One region of the Salinicola sp. CR57 genome, then DNA from elsewhere that is predicted to be linked to it. Evidence: predicted binding sites of a transcription regulator. Region 1 holds the regulator's gene; each other region holds the start of a gene.
What was found. The regulator LexA, encoded in region 1, represses DNA repair genes until DNA is damaged. The targets are predictions, from matches to a motif close to TACTGTNTANNTANACAGTA.
Positions count from the first base shown of each region.

Region 2: a site for LexA is predicted at 1,684-1,703, ahead of DOM56_RS12015 (DUF1654 domain-containing protein). Genes of this name have one in related genera too.
Region 3: a site for LexA is predicted at 2,410-2,429, ahead of imuA (translesion DNA synthesis-associated protein ImuA). Genes of this name have one in related genera too.

Region 1 is NZ_PZJL01000006.1:149,768-154,011, forward strand. It holds gene purU (formyltetrahydrofolate deformylase) at 1-100, shown strand, start outside; gene dinB (DNA polymerase IV) at 118-1,185, opposite strand; gene lexA (transcriptional repressor LexA) at 1,203-1,850, opposite strand; gene DOM56_RS10760 (TetR/AcrR family transcriptional regulator) at 2,143-2,811, shown strand; gene nagZ (beta-N-acetylhexosaminidase) at 2,898-3,914, shown strand; gene DOM56_RS10770 (hypoxanthine-guanine phosphoribosyltransferase) at 3,993-4,244, shown strand, end outside.
Region 2 is NZ_PZJL01000006.1:427,160-431,403, reverse strand. It holds gene DOM56_RS12030 (potassium/proton antiporter) at 1-692, shown strand, start outside; gene DOM56_RS12025 (hypothetical protein) at 708-923, opposite strand; gene DOM56_RS12020 (hypothetical protein) at 1,016-1,318, opposite strand; gene DOM56_RS12015 (DUF1654 domain-containing protein) at 1,426-1,668, opposite strand; gene DOM56_RS12010 (hypothetical protein) at 1,772-2,140, opposite strand; gene DOM56_RS12005 (STN domain-containing protein) at 2,228-2,557, opposite strand; tRNA gene DOM56_RS12000 (tRNA-Ser) at 2,813-2,903, opposite strand; gene DOM56_RS11995 (Bax inhibitor-1/YccA family protein) at 3,069-3,740, shown strand; gene tusD (sulfurtransferase complex subunit TusD) at 3,855-4,244, shown strand, end outside.
Region 3 is NZ_PZJL01000001.1:525,305-529,548, reverse strand. It holds gene DOM56_RS02450 (sodium-dependent transporter) at 1-960, shown strand, start outside; gene DOM56_RS02445 (hypothetical protein) at 1,093-1,281, opposite strand; gene hexR (transcriptional regulator HexR) at 1,498-2,355, shown strand; gene imuA (translesion DNA synthesis-associated protein ImuA) at 2,551-3,162, shown strand; gene DOM56_RS02430 (DNA polymerase Y family protein) at 3,167-4,244, shown strand, end outside.

The DNA.
Region 1 (4,244 bases):
GGGGCGCGATGTGGAAAAGGCCGTGCTCGCGCGTGGATTGCGCTGGCATCTACAGGATCGCGTGCTCATTCACGGCAACAAGACGGTGGTGTTCTCCTGATCCGCGCCACCTGACGTTCAAGGCGTCGCCGGCTGGTCGCCGTCGAACAGGCCCAGCTGGCGCTGCTCCTGCTCCGGCACCAGCCGCACGCCGACACCCAGCAGCCTGACCGGGCGCTCGCCTCGTCGCCATGCGCTTTCCAGCAGCTCATGGAAGCGCGCGTCGATGATGCCGCGAGCCCCCGTTTCCTGCGTGGTGCTTGAGAAGTCGTCGAAGCGTACCTTGACGAACTGCTTGGCAATGGCGGGGTCGCCATGGCGGGCGATGCGATCGTGGAGTTTCTCGATCAGGGGCTCGAGCGCCCCGTGACAGTCACTGAGGTGGGGCAGGTCGCGGTCATAGGTGGTCTCGACGCTGACGGATTTGCGTTCACGCGAGACGTTGACCGGACGGTCGTCGATGCCGTGCGCCAATTCGTGCAGACGGCGTCCGAACTTGCCGAACTGATCCAGCAGCTTGTCCATCGGCTGGGCCCGGAGATCGGCACAACTGGCGATCCCCAGGGTATCGAGCTTGGTCGCCGTCGCCGGCCCAACGCCATGGAGTTTCCTGACCGGCAAGTCGGTAATGAACGACTCCATCTCCGTCGGTGGGATCACAAACAGGCCGTCCGGTTTGTCCCAGTCGCTGGCGATCTTGGCAAGGAACTTGTTGGGGGCGACGCCGACCGAGATGACGATGCCTGTTCTCGCCAGGGCTTCGTCCTTGAGCCAACGAGCCATCCAGGTGGCGCTGCCCCGGAATCGGGTGACCTCGGTCACGTCAAGGTAGGCTTCATCGAGAGAGAGCGGCTCGACCAGCGGTGTCAGTTCGTGAAAGATCGCCTGGATCTGTTGCGATACTTCCCGATACTTGTTGAAGTCGGGCGGCAGCAGCTTCAACTCGGGACACAGACGCAGCGCCCGCGCCGTGGGCATGGCGGAGTGCACGCCGAATTGCCGCGCCGGGTAGTTGCAGGTAGCGATCACTCCCCGTCGCTCGGCACTTCCGCCGATCGCCAGCGGCGTATTCGCGAGCGACGGGTCGTCGCGCATCTCCACGGCCGCGTAGAAGCAGTCGCAGTCGGCATGCAGAATCTTGCGCATGGCGCCGGGCGATAGCCTCAGTGAAGGCCGCTACCGTTGCCACCGCGAATGACGCCGACGCCGAGTCCCTCGATCTCAAGGTGCTGATGCTTCAGATCGATCACGATGGGTTCGAAATCCGCGTTCTCGGCGATGAGCGTGACCCGGCTGCCCTGGCGCTGGAAGCGCTTGACGGTGACGTCGTCCTCCAGCCTTGCCACGACGATCTGGCCGTTGCGAATCTCCTGGGTGCGGTGAACGGCGAGCAGGTCACCGTCGAAGATTCCGGCATCCTTCATCGACAGTCCGCGAACCCGGAGCAGGTAGTCGGCGCTGGGCGTGAAATAGTCGGCCGGCAGGGGGCAGTATCGGTCGATGTGTTCGGTGGCCAGAATCGGGCTGCCCGCAGCGACGCTGCCGATCACCGGCAAGCCCTCGATGGCGGCTTCGGCAGGTTCGGCTTCCTGCCCGCTGGCGGGCAATCGGATCCCGCGGGAAGTGCCAGGTATCATGCGGATGACGCCCTTGCGGTCCAGCGCGCGCAGGTGCTCCTCGGCGGCGTTGGGGGAGCGGAACCCCAGCGCGCGGGCGATTTCGGCTCGTGTCGGCGGGTAGCCGAATTCGCCCATCGTCTTGACGATGAAATCATAGACGTTCTGCTGTCGTGCGGTGAGCGGTCGCGCCATCGGTCTCTCCCGGGCCTTGAGGGTCAATCAGGCGATCTGGAGCCTGCTTGGATCGCCAGGCGTTATCCAACTGGACATGGATCGGATGGAGTGGCGTCCGGTCCGCGGCCAGGCGTGTTCATGCATACAGGCTGGAATTGTATCCAGTCATTCGCGATGAGGGAAGCCTTTCGCGCCCCGACTCGGAGACTCGGGGCCCCAGGTCCGACGAAATGCTCGATTGTGTGGCTTGTGTGGGAATGATTAGAATCATAATCGTTCTAAGTCGTTGTTCTCAGGCACGAGGTATGACATGGCCCGACCCGACACCGTTACTCGTATTCTCGATACGGCGGAGGTCCTTTTTGCCGAAAAGGGGTTCGCTGAAACCTCGCTGCGCAACATCACGACTCGGGCCAAGGTCAATCTGGCGGCGGTGAATTATCATTTTGGCTCCAAGAAAGCGTTGATCCAGGCCGTGTTTGCCCGCTATCTCGATCCGTTCTCGGAGCGGCTGAATCTGGCGCTGGATGGACTGGAGGCGCGCTACCGAAAGGAGGGCGTGCCGCTCGAGGTGCTGCTGGAGCAGCTTGCCACCAGCGTTCTGGATGTGCCCGCCGAACGCAATAGCCTCAAGGTCTTCATGAAGCTACTGGGGTTGGCCTATACGCAGGCCCAGGGTCATCTGCGGCGCTATATCCAGGAGCACTACGGGGAGACGTTCCACCGTTTCGTCCGCTGCCTGCGACTGGCGACGCCGGACCTGCCGGATGCCGAGCGATTCTGGCGGCTCCATTTCATGCTGGGCACCGTGATCTTCACCCTATCTGGACTGGATGCGCTGAGGGATATCGCCGACAGCGAGTATCAGGAACACATGTCGGTCAGGGAGCTGATCCGCCATCTTCGTCCGGTCGTGGTGGCCGGCATGCAGGCGCCGCTGCCTGCGTCCCTGGAGAAGGTCGGTTCGGCTGTCGAGTGAGAGGATGACTCCTGGCACCCTCGGCCTCTGTCATGGGAACCCGCTGTCGTCTAGAATCGGGCGCTCAATGGTCTCAGGTGTTAGCTATGACTCAACCTCTCGGCCCGGTCATGCTGGATGTCGAAGGCACCCGGTTACGTGACGAAGAGCGCCAGTTGATCTCGCGAGCGGAGGTCGGTGGTGTCCTGCTGTTTGCCAGAAACACCCCGGACGTCGCCACGACCCAGGCGTTGATCGGCCAGATTCGCGAGTGTCGACCCGACATCCTGGTTGCGATCGACCAGGAAGGTGGTCGGGTGCAGCGCTTGAAGGAGGGCGTGACGCAGATACCGCCCATGGCGGTACTGGGCCACCACTTCGTGGAGTTCCCCGAGTCGGCATTGACCCTGACCCAGGACGCCGGCTGGCTGCTGGGCATGGAGATGGCCGCTTGCGGATTCGATCTGAGTTTCGCGCCTGTGCTCGATCTCGACGACGATCAGTCGCCCGCCATCGGGTCGCGAAGTTTCTCGCCGGACCCGGAGGTGGTCGCCGTGCTGGCGGGCGCCTTCATCGAGGGGCTCCACGAGGCGGGCATGGTCGCGGTCGGCAAGCACTTCCCCGGCCACGGGGGAGCGCGGCAGGATTCTCATTTCGGGGTTGCCGAGGATCCGCGCTCCTTGGCGGAGCTGCGCGAGCACGACCTGGTTCCTTTCGCCAGGCTCGCCACCAAGCTGGACGGCATCATGCCGGCTCACGTCATCTACTCCGCGTTCGACGATCGGCCCGCCGGGTTCTCTCCCAGCTGGCTTGGTATGCTGCGCGAAGAGCTCGGTTTCAAGGGCGCCATCTTCTCGGATGATCTGACCATGGCGGCGGCGCACGCGGCCGGGTCACCCAGCGAGCGGGCCGAAGCGGCCTGGGGGGCCGGTTGCGACATGGCTGTCATCTGCAATGCTCCCGCAGCGGCACGCGAGATCGTCGCGGCCTGTGAGGGCCGCCAGACCCAGCGTGTCGCCAAGCTGCGTTACGCCCGCGCCCGTCCCACGCTGGCGTCGCTCACCGCGATCTCCCGCTGGCGGCGCACCCACGCCCGTCTTGAATCGCTCAACGAGTCCGAATGACGGGTAGAGTCCCCCTGTTTTCCCGCGACGGTCGGTGATGACCCTGGCCGTCGCTCTTTCCATGGTGAACCGTAGACGATGAATCAACCCCCCTCGATCGATGCCCTGAGCTCGATGCAGGAAGTGATGGACAACGCCGATTGCCTGATCGACCAGGCGCAGGTGGAACAGGCGCTGGACCGCATGGCGGCCGATATCACGAACCAGTTGGGCGATAAGCTGCCGGTTTTCTATTGCGTCATGAACGGCGGACTGATCACCACCGGACATCTGCTGACGCGGCTCGGTTTTCCGCTGGAAGTCGACTATCTGCACGCTACCCGCTATCGC
Region 2 (4,244 bases), 280 kb from region 1:
TGCGTGGCGCGGTTCCCATCGTATTGGCCATCTTCCCCGTGATAAGCGGTGTCGAGAACGCGGCGCTCTATTTCAACGTGGCGTTCTTCGTGGTCTTGATCTCCCTGGTGCTGCAAGGCTCCACCCTGGCTCGAGTCGCTCGCTGGATGCGCGTGGTGCTTCCAGAGACCACGACGCCCGATCGTCGGGGGCAACTGGGCGTGCTTCCGGAGAACGACTACGAGATGTTCGTCTACAAGGTCGAGAACGAATCACTGGATGACGTGCCGATCCGCCTGCTGCGTCTGCCCTCGGGGACCCTGATCTCAGCGATTTTCCGCCAGCATGCCATGCTGCATCCCAAGGGCAGTACCCGCTTGCGGTTGAGAGACGTTATCTGCCTGATCGGACGCACCGGTGACCTGCCATCTCTCAACCGGCTGTTCAATGGGGAAGCGAAGCTCAAGCGCGAGCGCGCCTTCTTCGGTACCTTTACCCTGGACGGCGAAGCGCTCATGCAGGAAGTCGCCAGTGCCTACGGTTTGACCCTGAGCCCGGGAGAGCAGGAGATGACGCTAGGTGAGTTCGTGGCGCTGCGTGTCGGCGGTCATCCCGTCGTCGGAGATGACGTCGACTGGCATGGTTTTCACTGGGTAGTCAGTGAAATGGAGGGAAATCGCGTGACGCGGGTGGGGCTGCGCCTCTACCACTGAGGCCGACGGCCGGCGTCACTCGACGTCGGCATCATCGGTGGGATTGTCCAGCCGTTTGCCGGTTTCGCGGGAAGTCATCCTGTTCATGCTGTCGGCTCGCTTTTTCGCCTCGGCAGCTTCCGCAAAATGGCCCAGGCTGCCCCCCGTATCGCCATCATAGACCTCGTAGCATACCTGCTCGGGCTTGCCGGGCTTGTGCGTCTTTCTTATCTCGACGAATGGCTCTGCCATGATCGAATCCTCCTGAAGATGCATCGGCTGTCGGGTTGGCTGCGGTACCGACATGGTACGGCAGTGGATGGGGTTGTTCATCGCAAAAAAGATCAGTCTGGATCCAGGTCCCACTGCAGACCGAACTGAAGGCCATTGATCGCTTCGTCAATGAAGCCTGCATTCTGACCGTCGCGGCCAACGTCGGCCTGTTCCAGTGACGTTTGCGTCTGTGGATCCGGCCATCCCAGGCGCGCCATGCACAATTGATACTCCGGCTCGCCGGCGATCTGGTGCGTCTGGCGTTCGCAGGTATTGCTGTCACGCAGAAAGTTCGTCGCCGTCAGTCGCGGCGTCGCCGATACACAGCCAGCCAGGACAAGGGGAACGACGAAAGAGATTAACGCTCGGTGCATTATCGACATCACTGAAAGCTAGATGCAGAGTAGCACTGTTTGCGAACTCATCCGTCCCTCTGATGAAAATTTCGCCGGGCGCCTCGATCAAGGCTGTCCAACTTGGATCACGAAGCCAGTCCGGTCGTGGGAAGGCGCCAGCTCAGCAGAATATCGTGATGCGTGATGTGGATGACCCGAACCTGGTCACCGTCGTCCAACCGTTCGACGAGACGCTCCCATTCACGGATGGGCTCATGCACGTCTCGGCTGATCGTGACCTGATGGAAGCGGTTGGCATGCGCTTGCGAAATCAGCCGCTCGACACGCTGGACGAGCCTTCTCTCGGGCGTCGGGAAGGGGATGATCATCGATCGCTCCGCAATGACTGTTCGTATATACAGTTTCCGCGACATGCAGCGTCAATACAACCGCTATCGGGCCGCGAGGAGAATCCCGTGAGCGTCTCCCGGGTTATTGCGGATGACTTTCCATGTACGACCGAATGGCAGCCATGGTGGTCTGCATGTCGTCGCAGAATGACTGAGAGGGCTGGAACTCCGCGCCGCTCGCCAGCTGCTTCATTTCATCGTCATGGTTGGAGACCTGGCCGCTCTCGCGCAGCCCTCTAGCCATGCTCGTCAGCGCCTGTTGCGTTTGCTGCGGATTGTCGCTGTTCGATATATAGGCATCGATTTCCCGGGTCTGCTCGCTGACATGCTTCATCAAGCTATCCGACGAACACTCCAGAGATGAGGCCATCGCATGCATTGGCATGGTGGCCACGACCAGTAGCCCGGCAAAGGCGAATTTTACAGTTTGACCCAAGGCGGTATTCCTCATCAGGTGATGTGTCTCTTCGCTGATCTAGTTGGCTCGCGGTCCCCCCGAGTTCCCGGGATTGGGGCGGGCGAGGGGCGCTCCCAGAAACTAAGGCATTATCACGACATGGATAGTGTCCGGTTCGCTGTCGGCGATTTCCAAGTTGGTGCCTCGGATAGCCGTTTCAAGCGCTTCACGGATGGACATCGTCCCCTGAGTGCCATTGACCCGAATGCCAGCCGTCCTGGTCAAGTCGGTTTTCACGAAGCAGCCGGTAGCATGCGCCAGCTGCTGGACTGTCTCGTCAAATCGCTGCGCCGGCATATCGTAACGTGCCATCTCGTCATAGGCGTCCGTCGAGGCGATCGATGCGTCCCGGTTCTGGCTCGAACACCCGGCCAGGGCGACGAGCGCAAGCGCAGCCAACACGGGTTTCATCCACTCCTTCCCTGCCGATGCGATCCCGTGAGTCACGAGAGTAGCGGCTAACGGTCGAGGTGAATAGGCGCCGATGCCTCTGCCTCGGCTCGGAGAAGCGGGGCTGACCCTGCGCCGTTATACGGTATGGGGTTCAAGCGGGGGAGCGCGCACGTGATCCAGCCCTTCAAAGATGATTGGCTTGAAGCGGTTTGACGGGGCCAGAAACGAAAAAGCCCCGCAGCGATGAAGCTAACGGGGCTTTCGAATGCAAGGTGGCGGAGGGACAGGGATTCGAACCCTGGGTAGGCTATTAACCTACGCCGGTTTTCAAGACCGGTGCATTCAACCGCTCTGCCATCCCTCCGGCTTACGGCGGGGAATACTACCAGCTTATTGGAGCGCGTCAATAGGTTCTTTAGCTTTCAAGGAGTTATTTCGCTTTGCGGCGAGCGTATAACGCTTGTCAGGGGAACTTTGCAAGGGCATTCTGGTCTACGGGTGAGTTTCAACAGAACTGAGGGGACGACAAATGGATTATCGAACGTCGCACGACATCACCGATCGCCGATCGAGTGCGGTCAGCACCAATAAGGTGTTGCGCAACACCTACATGTTGCTGGCCATGACACTGCTATTCTCCGCCGTGACCGCTGGCGCCGCCATGGCGATGGGCGTGACGCAGCTCAATATCTTCGTGTTCTTCATCGGTGCCTATGGCCTAATGTTCCTGGTCCACAAGACTGCCAACTCCGGTGCCGGCATCGCGGCAATCTTCGCCTTCACCGGTTTCATGGGTTTCACGCTGGGGCCGATCATCGACCTCTACCTGTCGATTCCCAACGGCGCGCAGCTGGTGATGACGGCGCTGGGCATGACCGCGGCCACCTTCCTGGGGCTGTCGGCCGTGGCGCTGTTCACGCGCAAGGACTTCAGCTTCCTGGGTAACTTCATGATGGCGGGCGCCATCGTGCTGGTACTGGCCATGGTCGCTGCGCTGATCTTCAACATCCCGGGCCTGGCGCTGGCAGTCTCCGCCGGTTTCGTGCTGTTCTCGTCGGCGGCGATTCTGTACCAGACCAGCGAGATCGTGAATCGCGCCGGGGAGACCAACTATATCCTGGCAACCGTCACGCTCTACGTCTCGATCTACAATCTGTTCATCAGCCTGCTGTCGATCCTGGGTGTCATGTCTCGCGACTGACCTTAACGGCTTGATATCGACGGAAACGGGGCCCCACTACGGTGGGGCCTCGCCGTTTGGTACCATGAGCATGTCAGACTTCTCCCGGCAGCTTGCACGGAATCATCGGTCGTCATGCTCAATTACGCATTACTGCTACATGCCGCGCCCTACAGTCATCAGGCGGCGTTGTCGGCGTTACGCTTTGCCGATACCGTCGTGGCGAATGGTCACCGAATGAAAACGGTCTTTTTCTATCACGACGGCGTCCACAACGCTTCGGCCCTGATGGCGCCGCCGCAGGACGAGGTCCACCTGGCCGATGGCTGGAGGCGGCTTCACCGCGAACATGGCACGGAACTGTTGGTCTGCGTGGCAGCCGGGTTGCGCCGCGGGCTGCTGGACGTCGGCGAAGCCAGCCGCCATGGTGCGATGTCGCATAGCCTCGAAGCGCCCTTCGAGTTGACGGGGGTCGGCCAACTGGTCGATGCCATGCTGACCAGTGATCGAATGATCACGTTCGCG
Region 3 (4,244 bases), on a different contig from region 1:
CTCGGTCAGTCCAGCGGTGTCAGCGTGGGTGATTACTTCACCACCCTGCTGGGCCAGCCGGGCACGCTGCTGTTCTGGCACACGCTGTTCATGCTGTTGACCTTCGGCATCGTCGCCGGTGGGGTCAAGGGTGGCCTGGAGCGTGCGGCCAAGTGGCTGATGCCGCTGCTGATCGTGGCGCTGGTCGTGCTGATCGGCTTCGGCATGTCCACCTCGGGCTTTGGTCAGGCGGCCGAGTTCATGTTCTCCCCCGACTGGAGCAAGTTGAACGGCGGCGTCATTCTCGCGGCGCTGGGGCACGCCTTCTTCACCCTGTCGCTGGGGATGGGGATCATGATGGCATACGGCTCCTACCTGGGTCAGGAGGTCGATCTGATCAAGACCGCGCGTACCGTGGTGATCCTGGATACTGTGATCGCGCTCGGCGCCGGCATGGCGATCTTCCCGGTGGTGTTCGCCAATGGCCTGGACCCGAGCGCCGGCCCAGGGCTGCTGTTCGTGACCCTGCCGCTGGCATTCATCGACATGCCCTGGGGGCTGGCGTTCGGCACGATCTTCTTCGCCCTGCTCACGGTGGCCGCGATCACCTCGGCGATCTCGCTGCTGGAGCCGGTGACGGAGTTCCTGGAGGAGCGCACGCCGCTGTCCCGCCTGGGTTCGGCGTTCGTCGCCGCCCTGGCAACCTGGACGCTGGGCATCGCCGCGCTGCTGGCGTTCAACCTCTGGTCCGGCTTCCAGCCGTTCGGCTTCAACGTCTTCGACCTGCTCGATGCCCTCACCAGCAAGCTGATGCTGCCGCTGACGGGGCTGGCTGCCATCGTCTTCACCGCCTGGTTCCTGGATAGCGAAGACGTCAAGCGGGAGCTGGGGCTGGGGCCGAAAGGACGGGTCGTATGGCACTACGTATCACGCTATGTCGCACCGATCGGCGTGATCGTGGTGTTCTTCAACAGCCTGTAGTGAACCGCCGTCACGTCTCGGGGCGTGACGGGAATTTCCGCGCCGGAGGGGATCCCGGCGAGGCAGGCAGTGGCCGTTGCCCTCGGGGGACGGCCACTGATCGTTGGGTAGCTGTCTCCGACCGACTGGACGCTACTCGGGCAGCTCGGCGATCTCTTCCGCTAGCTGGCGCTTCTCCAGACGCTGCTCGATGCCGCGCCGGGCCTTGAGGTATCGCACGGCTGCCTTGCGCTTGCGCTGCTCGTGCTCATTGACCTCCAACGTCATGAAAATATCGAAAATTTCGCTCTTCAGGGTGTGAAGATGTTCGATGTCCTTCATTGATCGAATCTCCTGGCATCCTCGGAACCGTCGGTTTTCGCCCGACATGCATACTATACTCAACTTTACAAGATAATGACGGTTCACTTTTTTCATGCTTCCAACGCGCCGTGTCGGCGTATTCCCGCCAGCCCGAGTCGGGCATACTAGGCCGCGAATTCCTGATCGAAATCCAGAGACACGAGACCGCTTGATGTCGCCATCCGAGGGCCAGCCATGAGTCGTTCGCTGTTCGATGAATTGCGCGTTCACATGGATCGTCTGCGCCGTTCCGAGCAGAAGGTGGCGCGCTTCGTGCTGCGCAATCCGGAAGAGGTGATCCTAATGCGGATCACCGACCTGGCCAGCGAGGCGCAGGTCAGCGAGCCCACGGTAGTGCGCTTCTGTCGCGCCATGGGCATGGCCGGATTCCAGGAGTTCAAGCTGAAGCTGGCGCAGATGATGGCCAAGGGAAGCCAGTACGCCCAGTTCACCATGAACGACGGCGATAGCGTGGCCGAGTTCTCCCATGGCATCTTCGACAGCACCATCGAGACCCTCGAACAGGTCCGCGATCGTCTCGACAATGAGGCGCTGGGCAAGGCAATCGCCGCGCTGGCAGTCGCCAACCGGGTCGAGTTCTACGGTTACGGCGCTTCGGGTATCGTCGCCGCCGATGCCCAGCACAAGTTCTTTCGTCTCCAGATCCAGACGTCGGCCTATGCCGATCCCCACATGCAGGCCATGTCCGCCGCCACCATGAAGGCGGGCGACGTGGTGGTGGCGATCTCCCAGACCGGCCGCACCCGGGCGCTGATCGCCAGCGCGAAGACGGCGGTCAAGGCCGGTGCTACCGTGATCGGCCTGTGTCCCAGCGATTCGCCACTGGCGCGCGAGGTGACCCTGACACTGCCGGTCGACGTGCAGGAGGACACCGAGGTCTACATCCCCATGACCTCGCGCATCGCCCACCTGTTGACCATCGACGTGCTCGCCGTGGGCGTGGCCAAGAATCGTGGTCCGCAGATTAGCGATCAGCTCAAGGCGATCAAGCGCAGCCTGGGATCGCTGAGGGTTTCCAACAGCGTCTCCTGAGCCGCTCGCATTTCGCGGAACGTCGCTCGAGGTGGCGTTTTTTTACACCCTTTATACTGTATATATAGACAGCATTCGTGTTCTGAGTGACACTGGTGGCAACGATTCAACTCTCCCGAGCACTGCCATGTCGTCACTCGCTTCCTGCTGTTTTCGATGGCTACCGCTGCCACCCCTCGCCATGGAGGCCGGCCGATGAGCAGCCTGGAGACCCTGCTCGACAGCCGCCAGGTCTGGCGTGCCCAGACCGGTACTGCTGGCGACCGCGGCGAGGCGATTGCGAGCGGGCACGCCGAGCTCGATGCGTTCCTGCCGGGCGGTGGCTGGCCACCGGCCGCGGTCAGCGAGCTGCTGTCGAGCGGCGCCGGCAACGGCGAGCTGGCCTTGCTGTGGCCCGTGCTCTCGCGAATGACACGGCAAGGCAGGCCGATCGTGCTGATTTCGCCACCGGGGGCACCTTACCCGGCAGCGTGGCGGCAGGCGGGTGTGACGCTCGGGCAGTGCCACTGGCTCGAAGTGCAGGGTCGCGAGGCGTTATGGGCGGCGGAGCAGTGTCTGCGCGCCGGCTGCTGCGGGGCCGTCATGGCCTGGCTGCCGCAGGCCGATAGCCGTCTCATGCGCCGGTTGCAGGTGGCGGCGGCCAGCGGGAATACGCTGGCCTTCGTGCATCGTCCTTTGGTGAAGGTGGCCGAGGCATCACCGGCGCCACTGCGGTTGCGGTTGCACCGGCACGCCGAGCTGGAAGTCCTCAAGTGTCGCGGCGGCTTGGTCTCCTCGCGTCGGATCGCCTTCGGCGGCGGGACGTGACCGCATGCGTTGGGTCTGCCTGCTGTTCCCGCGTCTGGCGCTGGAGGGCGCGCTGCGTCGCCGCCCCGATCCCGGCGCTCCGTTCGCACTGATCGACGGGCCGCCACCGCGTCAATGCATCCGTGCTGCCAATCGCGCGGCCCGCGATCGAGGCGTCAGGCCCGGACAGGCGCTGGGCTTCGCCGAAGCGCTCTGTGACAGCCTGGAAACCGCGCCGTTCGATGCCGAATCCGTCGAACGCTGGCGCCGACGTCTGGCCGCCTGGGCCTATGGCTTCAGCGCTCAGGTCAGCCTTCACTATCCCCATGCGCTGGTATTCGAAATCGCCAGCAGTCTCGATCTGCTCGGCCCCTGGCCACGGCTGGAGGCGCGTCTGCGCGCAGAACTCGGCGAGCTCGGCTTTTCGCATCGACTGGTGATCGCCCCCAATCCGGCGGCGGCGCGGGTGCTGGTCAATGTCCACGATGGCCTGGCGGTGGACGAGAGCGGGCTGGAAGCGGCGTTGGCAGGCCTGCGTCTCGATCGGGCCGGGCTGGCGAGCCTCGATGCCGATCGTGACATCGTGCAGACCCTGACCCGCAGTGGCTTCCAGCGTCTGGGCGAGCTGTTCGTCCTGCCGCGCAGCGCCCTGGCCCGACGTTTCGGGGGCCGCCTGATGCGCCACCTGGGCGAACTGCGGGGAGAGTGGCCGCTGGCGCTGGATTACCACCGCCCGACGCCGCGGTTTTCCCGCACCTTCGCGTTCGATCAGCCAGTGCATGCCATTGCCGGCCTGGCCTTTCCGCTCAAGCGTCTGCTGCAGGAACTGAGCCTGTTTCTGATCGGCCAGGACGCCGGGGTCGAGCGATTCCGGGTCACGTTCGAACTGGAGGATGGCCCGCCGCAGACCGTCGAGATCGGTCTGTTGTCGGTACAGCGTGACCCCGACACCCTGCTCGAGCTGACCCGAGCGCATCTGGAGCGTGTGCGCCTCGCCGGCCCGGTGATGGCCTTGACGCTCTTCGCACCTCGGCTCTCCGACTATGCCCCGACAAGACGCGAGTTGCTGGAGGGGCCGGCGCGCCAGGCCCAGGCCTGGGCGG